DNA from 3 places in the Pseudoalteromonas sp. SWXJZ10B genome. Region 3 is predicted to be linked to each of the others. Evidence: predicted binding sites of a transcription regulator. Region 3 holds the regulator's gene; each other region holds the start of a gene.
What was found. Region 3 encodes LexA, which represses DNA repair genes until DNA is damaged. Its sites were predicted from a motif close to TACTGTATNNNNATACAGTA; they were not measured.
Positions count from the first base shown of each region.

Region 1: the regulator LexA is predicted to act here: its motif matches at 1,879-1,898, upstream of I6F54_RS03220 (LexA family protein).
Region 2: the regulator LexA is predicted to act here: its motif matches at 1,601-1,620, upstream of I6F54_RS16770 (exonuclease domain-containing protein).

Region 1 is NZ_JADYXD010000002.1:307,038-311,389, reverse strand. It holds gene I6F54_RS03230 (DEAD/DEAH box helicase) at 1-638, opposite strand, end outside; gene I6F54_RS03225 (endonuclease) at 899-1,627, opposite strand; gene I6F54_RS03220 (LexA family protein) at 1,910-2,326, shown strand; gene I6F54_RS03215 (Y-family DNA polymerase) at 2,311-3,570, shown strand; gene I6F54_RS03210 (AAA family ATPase) at 3,768-4,352, shown strand, end outside.
Region 2 is NZ_JADYXD010000023.1:34,234-38,585, forward strand. It holds gene I6F54_RS16755 (hypothetical protein) at 1-478, shown strand, start outside; gene I6F54_RS16760 (hypothetical protein) at 857-1,195, shown strand; partial or broken gene I6F54_RS16765 (tyrosine-protein phosphatase) at 1,323-1,502, opposite strand; gene I6F54_RS16770 (exonuclease domain-containing protein) at 1,632-3,791, shown strand; gene I6F54_RS16775 (DMT family transporter) at 3,834-4,352, opposite strand, start outside.
Region 3 is NZ_JADYXD010000035.1:13,527-17,878, forward strand. It holds gene I6F54_RS19420 (membrane protein) at 1-156, opposite strand, end outside; gene I6F54_RS19425 (hypothetical protein) at 470-850, shown strand; gene I6F54_RS19430 (PaaI family thioesterase) at 851-1,291, opposite strand; gene lexA (transcriptional repressor LexA) at 1,459-2,076, shown strand; gene coxB (cytochrome c oxidase subunit II) at 2,560-3,702, shown strand; gene ctaD (cytochrome c oxidase subunit I) at 3,702-4,352, shown strand, end outside.

The sequences.
Region 1 (4,352 bases), on a different contig from region 3:
TCTTGCTCATTAGAATAGACCTCTTTGAGTTTATGCAGAAGAAGCTCTGTTTTACCCGAACCAGCTAAACCCTGAATCATAAACCTTTTATTCGTATTCATCTTAAATACAAAACCTGTTTGATCTGTATCAAAGAGAACAATCTTAGACTTTATACTGTCAAGCAGATTATTTGCATCAAGGTTGACTCTGTTTACATCATTGATACTTCCTATAACCAAAGACGTTAGTAGATCTGCAATTCTTTTATCTCTCGGGTTTTCTAGCTTTAGAGAGGTAAGCTCTAAGTCACCATGCTCTGTAATCTCGATTAGCTCAAGCCAATGCTTTTTTCTACCAATTTTCTTACGATATTCAAATTTCTCTGACAAAAAAGCTATGTCATCTATAAAATCATCGACGAATTCTTCAAATTTTTCTACATTACTTCCAGTATCAACAAAGCATGGTTTATAGCCCGAAGCAAAAATTACAAATCCTTGTTCATAATCATAAGTGAGATCTTCTTTCGATAATGGTCGAGTTAAAACATAAATTTGCTTTTTGTTATTTTCTGCAAATTGTTCTAATAAATATTTGAGGTTAGCTGATTCAGCTAGTGCCTGAGACTCCGGGGTAAAAAAACAATATTCGGACATTACGTTTCCTTGAGTAGTTTTAGCTCTGAGCTACCGATGCTTCTTATATAGTGGCCTAGCCTATTAAATTACTTGGGATTTGTCATCAGGTATCGAGAAATAAAAACTAATAAACCTAGACCAAGGATTGCATCTTGATGTTCATATATAAGAGCTATCGATTGACTACCTATAGTTAATAGAGGAGCATTTAAGGTCGATTACAGAAGCACTCTATATTTCACTTATAAGACTGAAGATACTTGTAGACCTTATAAGATCTATCTCGCTTCACACCTACTTTTAACGACATTGTTCTCGCTTTTCTGTAAGCTAGATATTTTTTTTGCTCTAGTACATTCCCAATCATCTACAGGGTACATATTATCCCACGCATTCATCAGCTGTCGCTGTGATGAGCTCATATTATAACGTTTATAAGCGCTCTCCATATAAAGGTAAGTACGTGCAATCTCTCCTCTAGCTGATTCAGGCGGTTCTGCTTTTCTGTTATCTATCTTCATCGCACAACTACCGAAATCACTTTGTGCTGAAGGCAGTACAGTGAAATTATAATTACTTCTTAACGCATTAACAGCACCTATAGCAGGATAAAGGTTAAACATGTCAGCCTGCATAAGGCGATACTCAGTATTAACTTTCTCCGCACATCTTCGACCTTTAAATGACTTCCCTTTACTACTAACACATTGGCTATGTCCATCTCTCCATTCACTGAAAGTACGGCCAAAATTCTCCGCAGGCACAATATGCTCCCACTCAACTTTTTTGGCACGCTTCAGATACTTAGTCGTGGTAAAGCCTTTTGGTGCTGTTACTTTTTTCTGAGAATCAAATTCAGCACCACAGTAAAGCGTACTTCGGTGATTGTTATAAACTTGCTTTTCTAAAATCTTTTTCGCTTTACTAAATGATTCGATTTCTTGATTTTCAGCTAAGACTTCTGAACTGCCTAGTATTGTTAGTAGTAAGGTTGTTAATAATTTCATAGTGTTACCTGATAATTAGTTATTCCTATGAATATGCCTGTAACTGAGGAGGAGTTCAATATATAGAGTGGCAAGAGATAAATTTAAATAAACTGGCTTCTTTATGAATACAAACTTGGACCCTTGATAATCGTGGGGTGGTATACAAAATGATAGGAATTTATTACCTAACATAAAGGTTCATCTACAAATTTAATTTGCCCCCTAAATTAAAATTAAAAAAGTATTGGTATGTTTTATCTCTCAAACTATACTGTACATATAAACAGTATAGAGGTGCATATGTACATTATTCCAATTTTCATAGAAGCAGGTATTACAGGCTTTGAATCTCCTGCCGCAGAATATATTGAGCTAGATATTTCAATCGATGAGCTGATAATAAAACATCCTAACGCCACTTTTATTGGCCTAGCTTCAGGCCATTCTATGCAAGACGTAGGGATATTCGATGGTGATTTGTTAGTTATTGATAGAGCTGAAGATGTAAGTACAGGCGATATCATTGTTGCAAACTATAACGGTACATTTGTTTGTAAAATCATCGATAAATCAAAGCGTTTACTAATCTCTGCATCTAACGATTATAAATCTGTTTATATTTCTAAAGATGATGACTTTAAACTCGAAGGTGTCGTTACTACGAGTATCCGCCTACACAAAAATAAAGTTGAGTTAAATCGATGTTTGCCCTCGTAGATGCGGTGGCCTTTTATGCAAGTGCAGAAAAGGTGTTTGACCCTTCTTTACGGCACAAGCCCGTTGTTGTATTGACAAATAATGATGGCTGTATCTGCGCTATATGTCCTATTGCGAGAAAGCTTAACATCCCTAAGTTCGAGCCTTACTTTAAAATAAAACCCTATTTAGAGCAGCATAATGTCGTTGTGCGCTCATCGAATTATGAACTCTACGCTGATTTGAGTGAAAGAATGATGACAGTCATCAATCGTTTTTGTGATGACCATTATGTTTATAGTATTGATGAGTCATTTTTACGTTTTACTGGTTTTTCTAAAATTATTAACGACTGGACTGACTACGGACACACTATACGCCGGGCTGTATGGCGTGAGACAGGACTGCCCGTTGGGGTAGGCTTTGGCACTACGCCAACGTTAGCTAAAGCAGCCAATCATGCAGCAAAAAAACTGTCAGGCTATAACGGGGTTGCTGTGATTAATGATGATATATCACGCCAAGAAGTACTTATGCGGTTGGATGTTACCGATGTCTGGGGTATTGGTTCTCGACTCGGTAGGAAACTCAAGGTGATGGGAATTAAAAGTGCATGGGATTTAGCGAATCAAAACCCAAAAGCAATGCGACGTATTTTTAGCGTTGTTGTTGAGAGGACTGTAAGTGAACTCAATGGCATCGCCTGTTTGAGCTGGGATGAAGTAAAACAGAATAAAAAAGAAATCTACTCTACAAGAAGTTTCGGGGAAAGAGTGAGTGATTTAAATACATTAAAATCAGCCCTCGTGACACACGCAGCGATTGTTGGGCGTAAGCTAAGGAAACAGCAGTCATTAGCAAAGCGACTCGTTATATTCGCTGCAAGCTCGCCACACGAAGACATGTATTATAAAAAGTCTTTGCTCTATGATTTTCCTATACCCACATCTGATACCAATGTCATAGCTAACGCTGTCTCAGATGTTATTAATGATATTTTTAAATCTAACACGCGCTTTTATCGCTGCGGTATTGGCGCAATAGAATTAGAAAATGAGTCATTCCAGCAAAAGGATCTGTTTGCTGTAAGCAAAGATAATCCAGAAGTAATGGCGTGCTTGGATGCTATAAATAAACGTTATGGGGTTGGCACTTTATCTCTAGGAAGTGAAAAGCTTACAAAGTCATGGAGCATGAAGCGAGCTTTTCTATCGCCTCACTACACAACTCGTTGGTCAGATATCCCAATCATAGATTGCGATTAAAGAGTCTTATAGCTGTGATTAGGTGCAATATAACAAGTCTTGAATTAGAGCTATTTTAATTACTTGTTTACAATAGTAAGTATTGGTGAAATTATCGGATCATGGAATACACACTGTTCAGTGTTAACTATTAACCACAAAAATGGTGTTATTTTTCTTTGCGTAATGTAACCAAATCGTGAGATGGAGTTTAAGATTTGTCAAAGTCATTCATAGAATATCAAAAATTCTTGTCTCAATCCTCAAGCTCTATGAGTGTTCAAGAATTAAAGTTAGCAAATTTGATTTTAACTAACTTTTCAGATGTAGAAGCTAAATCCTCCTCTGGCGGTGCCAGAGCAAACAAATTGGTTGAACTCATCAAGAGTGATGGCAAAAATGTTTTGCCATATGCCAATTCTGAAATCGAAGTACCTTCAAACAAACCAAAAATTAAAAGCCTAAAAAAGCTATCAATTAAAGGCTTTCGAGGTTTCAATGAGCAACAGTACTTTGATTTAAGCAAGAGTTACACTTTTATATTTGGACTTAATGGAACAGGAAAATCCAGCTTCTGTGAAGCTCTAGAGTATTCTCTGACAGGTAAAGTCAATGAGGCCTCAAGTAAAAGATTTGACTCTTTTCAGTATGCAAGCAACATGTTATCGCCAAACATAGCAGTATCTTTAGAAGTTGAATATGATGACGGAAAGTCAGGCTCAGCAATCCAAGCGCCACTAGATAATGAATTTATTTTTGTTGAAAGGAATAGAATAGAATCCTTTGCTAGAGTGTCTTCATAC
Region 2 (4,352 bases), on a different contig from region 3:
CATGCCCATACTAATAAAACGCATGTTATCCGCACAGAACAGGACCTTAACTGTCCTTGACAAACACCAATTTGGGGAAACGAACTTCCACTCTCAGGCTACACACGACACTCCTAATCCGACCAACCATTTCGATTTTAGTGTGTGGAAAGATACGCAAGAACATGCTTTGTATCGTGCTACGCGAAGAACCGGCTGGAACGGCAGAAAATATGACTCGATAAAGCGATCGGACTTCTTCGATTGTCACCGACTTATCCGCTTTCGACGAAACCAACTCTTGTTGATAGATGATATTTTGAACCAACTCAGCAGTGAGCTCTCGAGGGTTGGTAAAAGTTACAAAGCTGATTTCTCGGTTAAAATATCGGGAACTGATGAATTGCCCAATGTCGCATACCTTAACGAATTGGAGGTGAAGCTGGCCCGTGAAGAGGTTGGAATCAACGAAATCTTAGACTATTGCTATGAGCGTTGAATGGCTGGTTCGTAGATCCGCATTACTGTGTTAACCCTAATGGATATTTTGAGCGTACATGATGTCTTAGGTCACTTCGGTTAAAATAACAAGTGGTTACAGTAATTATATCGCCATTTAGAGAAGGACGTTTATATGAATGTATTCGAGTGTGACCTTGTTGCGCTATTACTTTTCATTTTTGGAGTGATATTGTTCATCATTAGCTATCTAATTTTCACTAATATTAAAGGTGATTTGCTATTTTCAATCTAAATAAACTTCAATGTTTGATTAAAGCTCATAACAATGGAGTTAGAGCGGATACCGACAAGAGTAGGCCGCTCGACATAATTCAGCGTTAGCAGCCTCTTGGCCTATGAGTAATCGTGAGGGAATATGAAGAGTTTAATAGTAATATTTTTTAGTGTTTTTACTTTGCTCGGGTGTAGTAAACCATTACCTGAAAATAAATTATCATATGTAGGTGAATGGCAAAGTAAAGAGATGTATTTATTGATTCTTGCCGACGGTACCGTTTCTTATAAACGTTTAAAAAGCGGTGGCTCAACTTCGATTAATGCACCTTTAAAAGAATTTTTTGGGGATGACTTCATTGTAGGACTCGCATTTTTTACAACTACTTTTGACGTTACTAAAGCGCCATACCAAGAAGAAGGCAAGTGGTTCATGATTGTTGACGGTGTAATACTAAGTAAATCTATCGAGCAAACGTAATGTAAAGGTAGCTAACAAGAGTTAAAACCATCAACCGCTAATCCATAACTAGTATAAAAATATTTTTAGCACTATTTATAGTGCTAAATCCTCCCCAGTCTCTGCCTTACACCTCAAAGTTCTCTTTTTACAATTCTATAGCCAGTGCTTTAGGTCGAATGCTTTGTACTCGGTTGTATACTTCTTCTTTTGTGTAACCTGCAGAATTTAAAATAAGTGCAGCTACCAACTTTGTACGGCCAGTGCCGCCTTTGCAATGTATGACAATGGTCTGTTTGTGTAGTGTGGTTTGTAATGTGTCGCTTTTTACATTTAGTGCTTATTGACTCTGCATTATTTTTATATGGCAACTATAAGCATTACTGATTACAAGTTTAAGATTGAATAATAAGCGCAAATACTAGATACTGTTTTTATATACAGTTGTGGCGATATTATGAAAAAAGAATTACCAGCAAAATACTATTTAGCGCATTTTAGAGAGCTTATTGAGTTTGTAACAAGTAAATGCATGCATTTACTTGAGCCTAAACATAGTGAATTTATTAGTAAAATTAACCAGCTAGATGAGCAAAGCCAGTGCATGTTGGCGCGTGTGTATTCGCGTAAGCCTTATTTGGTGCAAGCGCAATCGCTTAATTATGAAGAAATAACCTCGCCGCATCAGGCTATTTATACGCTAAAAAAAGCCGGTATTTTATTTGAGCCAAACGAGCAGCATTACTCGCAGCTTTTGGCTCACTTAACCAAACCTGCTTTGCTGGAGTTGCTAAGTAATTACCCAGATCAAATAAGCTTTAAAAAGAGTGCCGCTAAAGGCGCGCTGGTGGATATTGCCCGTGAGTTTTTTAAAGCCTGCCCACACGAGCTTGCGCCGCTTTATAGCCAATATGTAATTAATAACCGCAGTGATTATTACGAGTATTTTGAGTTTTTATTTGCAGGCAAACTAAGCGGTGGTGATGTGAATCATCAAAATCGTTTTGTAATGCGAGACTTAGGCTTAACCGCTACGCGCGAAGGCCACAGCGAGAGTTTGTCGCGCTTTGAAACACTTAATGAAGCGCAATCAAACTATTTACTAAACCGTTATCGGTTAGTATTCAAAAATATAACCGATGAGAGCGATTACGTTGCTTTAGGGTCGCAGGTTTTAGTGCAAGCCGCGCACGGTGCCATTGCTGTTGCGTTAAAAAACAAATTATTAGTAAGGCTTTATCGGCAATTAAAAGGTGTTGATAGCGAACTTGCTTTTAGCTTACTTGAAGGGTGCGTGGATGATAGCGAAGCACAAGAAATTCAAATAAGAGAGCAATACAGGCTTGGCAATAAAGAATGGGTAAAAGCACGGTTAGAAGCCATTATTGAAAATCCGCTTACGGATGATTTACTGTATTTTGCTGACGATTTTTTAATGCGTAAGTTTAATAAAAAAACACGTTCGCGTTTAAGTGCCATGCTTAGCGATACCCAGTGCGTGCTAGAAATAGATGAACTGTACCGAGGTGAAGTAGAGCAGGGCGTAAACGATTATTATACTCGCCAAGGTATGGCAGTATTTAATACCGAAAACACGCTTTGGCAAAGTTTGTTTGGTTTAGTATTTTGGCACGAGTTATTTGTAGAGTCGCCTTACCCGCCATGTAATGAGTTTGATATTTATCCGCAAGTATTAAGGCTTGGTAATTTTTATGAAGCGCAGCAAACACAAATAGATGAGCGCTTAGCGCAGTGCCAAACGTCGCAAGCATTACTTAATTTAGTATGCAAAAATGCAGCGCAATACTTTGAGCAACCTAATGGTTTATTTAGATGGCACCAAGAGCTACTACAACCGTTAGAAGCACTCATTTTAAATAGCCCGCATGAGGCATTAATTACTCATTTAACCAATATGAGTAAGCATTATTTACAACTAAAAGACGGCTACCCCGACTTAATGGTTATCAATAATGGCAAAGTACATTTTGAAGAAGTAAAAGCACCGGGCGACAAACTTAGGCGCAACCAATTAACCACCATTGATAACTTAAAAAATGTGGGCTTTGAGGTACACATTGCCGCTGTTAAATGGTTTGTAGATCCAAACCGTATTTACAGTGTGGTCGATATAGAAACCACGGGCGGCTTAAAAGGCGGTAACCGCATTACCGAAATTGGCCTTGTAAAAGTACAGCACGGCAAAGTAATAGACACCTGGACGACACTTGTAAATCCACAGCGGCACATACCTGGATTTATAACGTCACTAACTGGTATTAGCGACAGCATGGTTTATAACGCGCCCGTATTTGCAGAGGTTGTAAAGCCACTAATTGATAAACTAGCAGGCAGTATTTTTGTAGCCCATAACGTTAATTTTGACTACGGCTTTATTAAAAAAGAATGCGAGATGGCAGGGCACTTTTTTAAAATGCCAAAAATGTGCACCGTGGTTGAATCGCGCAAAGCGTTTAAAGGCTTAAAGTCGTATTCGCTGGGCAATCTTTCATCGCACTTTAATTTAAATTTAACCAGCCATCACCGCGCCCTTGCCGATGCAACGGCTACTGCCGAGCTGTTATTACTTATTCAGCAATCCCAAATTAGTGAATAAGCAGTAAATCTTAACGTAAGAGGTAGTATAAATTAAAAGCACTTAGCTTGTTTTAGCTAAGTGTTTTTTTCGTGGTAAAAAACCAGTAACTAGCATTGTGCCTACAATTACAAATAGTGCGCCTAGTAATGTATTTGGCCCTATTTGCTCATCTAAAAATAAATGCCCCCAAAATATGCCAAATAATGGAATTAAAAATGTAGTCGTGAGTGCTGAGGTTGGGCCAATATCGTCGATTAATTTAAAAAATAAAATATAAGCAAGGGCGGTACATACTACGCCCAGTACTAATACACCTAGCATAATGTTGGTGCTTGGTATTTCTCGTATTGGCATAAATAAGATAAGCGGTAATACCATAAAGCTCGAAGCCCACATTGAGCCATGGGCGTTATCGAATGGGGCCAGTTTAGGCGCATTTTTAGTGTAATGCGATGCAATGGCATAGCAAAGTGAAGCGCTTAATGCCGCTATTATGGCTATGATTGATTGGCTATTTAATACAAAATGATTTTGCCCAACGAGTATTGCAACGCCTATTAAGCCAAGTAGTAAACCAAG
Region 3 (4,352 bases):
AAGAGTACGTGTTGCAAGATGCTCCCCATGAACTTTATCAAGAGGAATAGCGCTCATGACTAAACCGCCTAATAGCCAAGCTAAAATTTGTAATGTGAGCAAATAACCGAGCCATTTATGTAACTTGCGAGCATACTTAAATATTTTTTTATTCATGTTTTAGTCTTATTATTTTTAGAGGCTAGTTTATTACATTAATGGGATTAGTTACTGCGACATTTTGTCGCAGTTTAAACTATAGCTTACTGTAATCATTTAAAAATAAAAAAGATTACACTTAAATTGCTAACATGACTTATTTGTTTAATTGAGCTGAGTGTTTGATATCCAGCTAGCTTTAAACGCTAAAAAATACTTAAAAGCTGCGAAATATCTATATAAAGTGGTTAATAGAGCATAGTTGATTTGGTATAACGGTAAAACTGCGTTAAAGTTTGCAATGAAATTATTAGAGGATAAATACGAAACGATGTCGGAAATTCAATTTTTAAATGTAGATCTTGAGCTTGAATCAAAGCAAGATATTAGTTTGCTAGTGGCAGACTTGAAAAAAGTCGCGACGATTTTACATTATGACAAAGACGAATACCGTCAATTAGCGCGTATTGAAGCAACAGGTGTAGTAAACACGCCTGACAAAGCAATAAACCATATATGTGAGCTTATTGAATCGTGTTCGCGTAACGCGCTAAAGCAATGGTTAAGCTGTTCACGTAGAACGTTTGATATTGGTTTTGAATCAGGCACTTCCCCTAAGTGCTTTAATCAAGCCTTAGATGCAGATACATTACTACGTATATCTGCGATTGGTGCGGGTATGGAAATTACAATTTACCCAATCGAAAAGTAACTATCTTCGCTCTACGACTGCTGCGGTCATTTTTGATACGCAGCACAGCTCATTGCGGCTATTTGTAATTTTTATTTCCCACACTGAACTACGTTTGCCAATATGAAACGCTCTTGCCGTTGCTGTTAAAGTGCCGTTGCGAGATGCTTTTAAATGACTTGCGCTAATTTCCTGCCCCACGCAGTAAAATTTTGTAAAATCGACAACAAAGTTAGCTGCATAGCTGGCAACTGTTTCGGCAAGTACAACGTTAGCACCGCCGTGAACCATTCCCATTGGGTTATGATGCTCAGGAATTGCCGGCATAGTGGCTACTAAGTAATCATCACCAATTTCAGTGACTTCTATTCCCATGGTTTTCATTAATGTTCCTTGGCCATCAATGCCTTGTTCTAACTGCTTGCACAGCTCTAAAGTGATGGGCTGGTACCAAATACTCATAATGACTCCTTTGCTTTTTTAATCATTTATAAACCTAGCGTTAGTTATATCCCTAAAATGTACACAAGTGAAATTACTTTGGCTATTTTAAGGCTTAATTTAAATTTGCGATTTTTATTTAACTGTATATACTCACAGTTAAATGTACTGTATGGAAAACCAGTTGTATGCGACCATTAACGAACCGCCAAGCTCAAATACTCGAACTAATTAAAGTTTTTATTAAAGACACTGGTATGCCTCCTACACGTGCTGAAATAGCGCAAACATTAGGTTTTAAAAGTGCCAATGCTGCTGAAGAACATTTAAAAGCACTTGCTAAAAAAGGCGCAATTAAAATGAAACCAGGTGCAAGCCGTGGTATTCAGTTAATTGAAGAAGAAGAGCCAGAACAATTAGGTTTACCGCTTATAGGGCGTGTTGCTGCTGGTTCACCTATTTTGGCGCAAGAGCACGTTGAAAGTCACTGCAAAATCGATCCATTAATGTTTAAACCGGCTGCAGATTTTTTACTACGCGTTAACGGTATGAGCATGAAAGATATTGGTATTATGGATGGTGATTTACTTGCTGTACATCGTACTCAAACCGCTGAAAACGGGCAAGTTGTTGTTGCCCGCCTAGACGAAGACGTAACTGTAAAACGTCTTGAGAAAGCGGGTCGTAAAGTATTACTTCATGCTGAAAACGACGATTTTGAATCTATTGAAGTAGATCTTGAGAATGAGTCTTTTAATATTGAAGGCTTAGCCGTTGGCGTTATAAGAAACGCTGATTGGATGTGACTTTAAAAATAGCTTTTAAACAAGCAGTTTTATAAATGCGTACTAATTAGTACGCATTTTCTGTTTTAAATTCGCACTAAAAATAGGGCATAAATAGCTCACTGACAATTTAAGCTGTAAACTTTTTTGCACTTATATTTTCCCCCTCCGAATGCGTTAAACCCCTTTGTTTTGCTCATCTTTTGAACTTCCTGTTACCTAGTTGGTTACTGATTTTTTATTAATTACTCAATATCACCTGATTGTTTTTTATACTAAAACTTGCTTGTTGTTCATTTTTTAGCTAATTATTAATGTGCTGAGCTAATAATAACTCACAGCTTTTTAGTTTTGAGAACACACAATATACACAAACCCGTTGTTGGCGCAGCAAAACCAATCAATATTAAATGAGATTGACTAAAAAAATAAAAATAACGAATTGGCGTTTAAGCCGTATGCCTCTTCGCTTTGCATTCGCAATAGCATCAAAGGAGCCGTCACATGGGTAAACTGACCTCTACCTTGTGGCTTATATTATGTGTTTTTTCGCACCCAGTTTTGGCTAACAGCCAATACAATATGCGCAAAGGCGTAACCGATATAAGCAATAATGTATATCAGCTGCACATGACCATATTTATAATATGTTGTGTGATTGGGGTGATAGTGTTCGCAATTATGTTTTGGGCACTTATTCATCACCGTAAATCTAAAGGGGCTGTACCTGCCCAATTTCACGAAAGCACTAAAGTAGAAATACTTTGGACTGCAATCCCGTTTGTTATTTTAATTGCTATGGCAGTACCAGCCACTAAAACCCTAATTGCAATGGAAGATGCCAGCAAAGCTGATCTCACTATTAAAATTACAGGCTCGCAATGGAAATGGCATTATGAATATATGGGTGAAGATGTAGAGTTCTACTCTATTTTATCTACCCCGCAAGATGAAATAGCGAATCTTGCAGATAAAAATCCTAACTACTTACTTGAGGTTGATAAACCTCTCGTACTGCCAATAAATCAAAAAGTACGATTTTTAATGACTTCTGACGATGTTATTCACTCTTGGTGGGTACCTGATTTTGCAGTTAAAAAAGATGCGAATCCCGGCTTTATAAACGAAACATGGACGAACATAAACGAAGAAGGTACTTACCGAGGCCAATGTGCTGAGTTGTGTGGTAAAGATCATGGCTTTATGCCCGTTGTGGTGGTCGCTAAATCTGAGGCTGATTTTAAAACGTGGCTTGCAGATGCAAAGCAAGCTAAACAAAAAGCAGCATTAGCAGATGCCGCATTACTTGATAAAACCCTCCCAAAAGAAGAATTAATGACTTTAGGCGAACAAGTATATATGGCCAATTGTGCTGCATGTCATCAGCCTACTGGCATGGGGTTACCGGGTGTATTTCCTGCACTTAAAGGCAGCCCTATAGTGCTTGGCGATATAAAAGATCACATTGATGTAGTTATCCATGGGCGACCCGGTACGGCAATGCAAGCATTTGCCAAACAGTTATCTATAAAGCAATTAGCAGCGGTTATTACTTATAAACGTAATGCGTGGGGTAATGATACGGGTGATGTTATTCAACCGAGTCAAATACAGGCAGCACTTGATGCCAAAGTGGAGGCGAACTAATGAGTAGCATAGTAGAACAATCTAACGCCAATGAAGCTCATCATGCTCATCACCCAGCTAAAGGTTTTAAACGCTGGCTTTACACAACTAATCATAAAGATATAGGTAGTTTATATTTAATTTTTTCGCTGACCATGTTCTTAATTGGTGGTGGAATGGCCATGGTGATCAGAGCTGAATTATTTCAACCAGGTTTACAGTTGGTCGATCCTCACTTTTTTAATCAAATGACCACAGTGCATGGTTTAATTATGGTGTTTGGTGCGGTTATGCCGGCCTTTACAGGCCTTGCTAACTGGATGATACCACTCATGATTGGCGCGCCAGATATGGCATTGCCAAGAATGAATAACTGGAGCTTTTGGATTTTACCGTTTGCGTTTTTAATCCTATTGGCATCGTTATTTATGCCTGGTGGGGGTCCTGCATTTGGTTGGACTTTTTATGCACCACTGTCTACAACATACAGTAATGATAATACTGCATTGTTTGTATTTGCCGTACATATTATGGGGATTAGTTCAATAATGGGCGCAATCAATGTGATTGTAACCATAGTGAACTTACGTGCCCCAGGCATGACATGGATGAAGTTGCCCTTATTTGTATGGACGTGGTTAATTACTGCCTTTTTATTAATAGCGGTAATG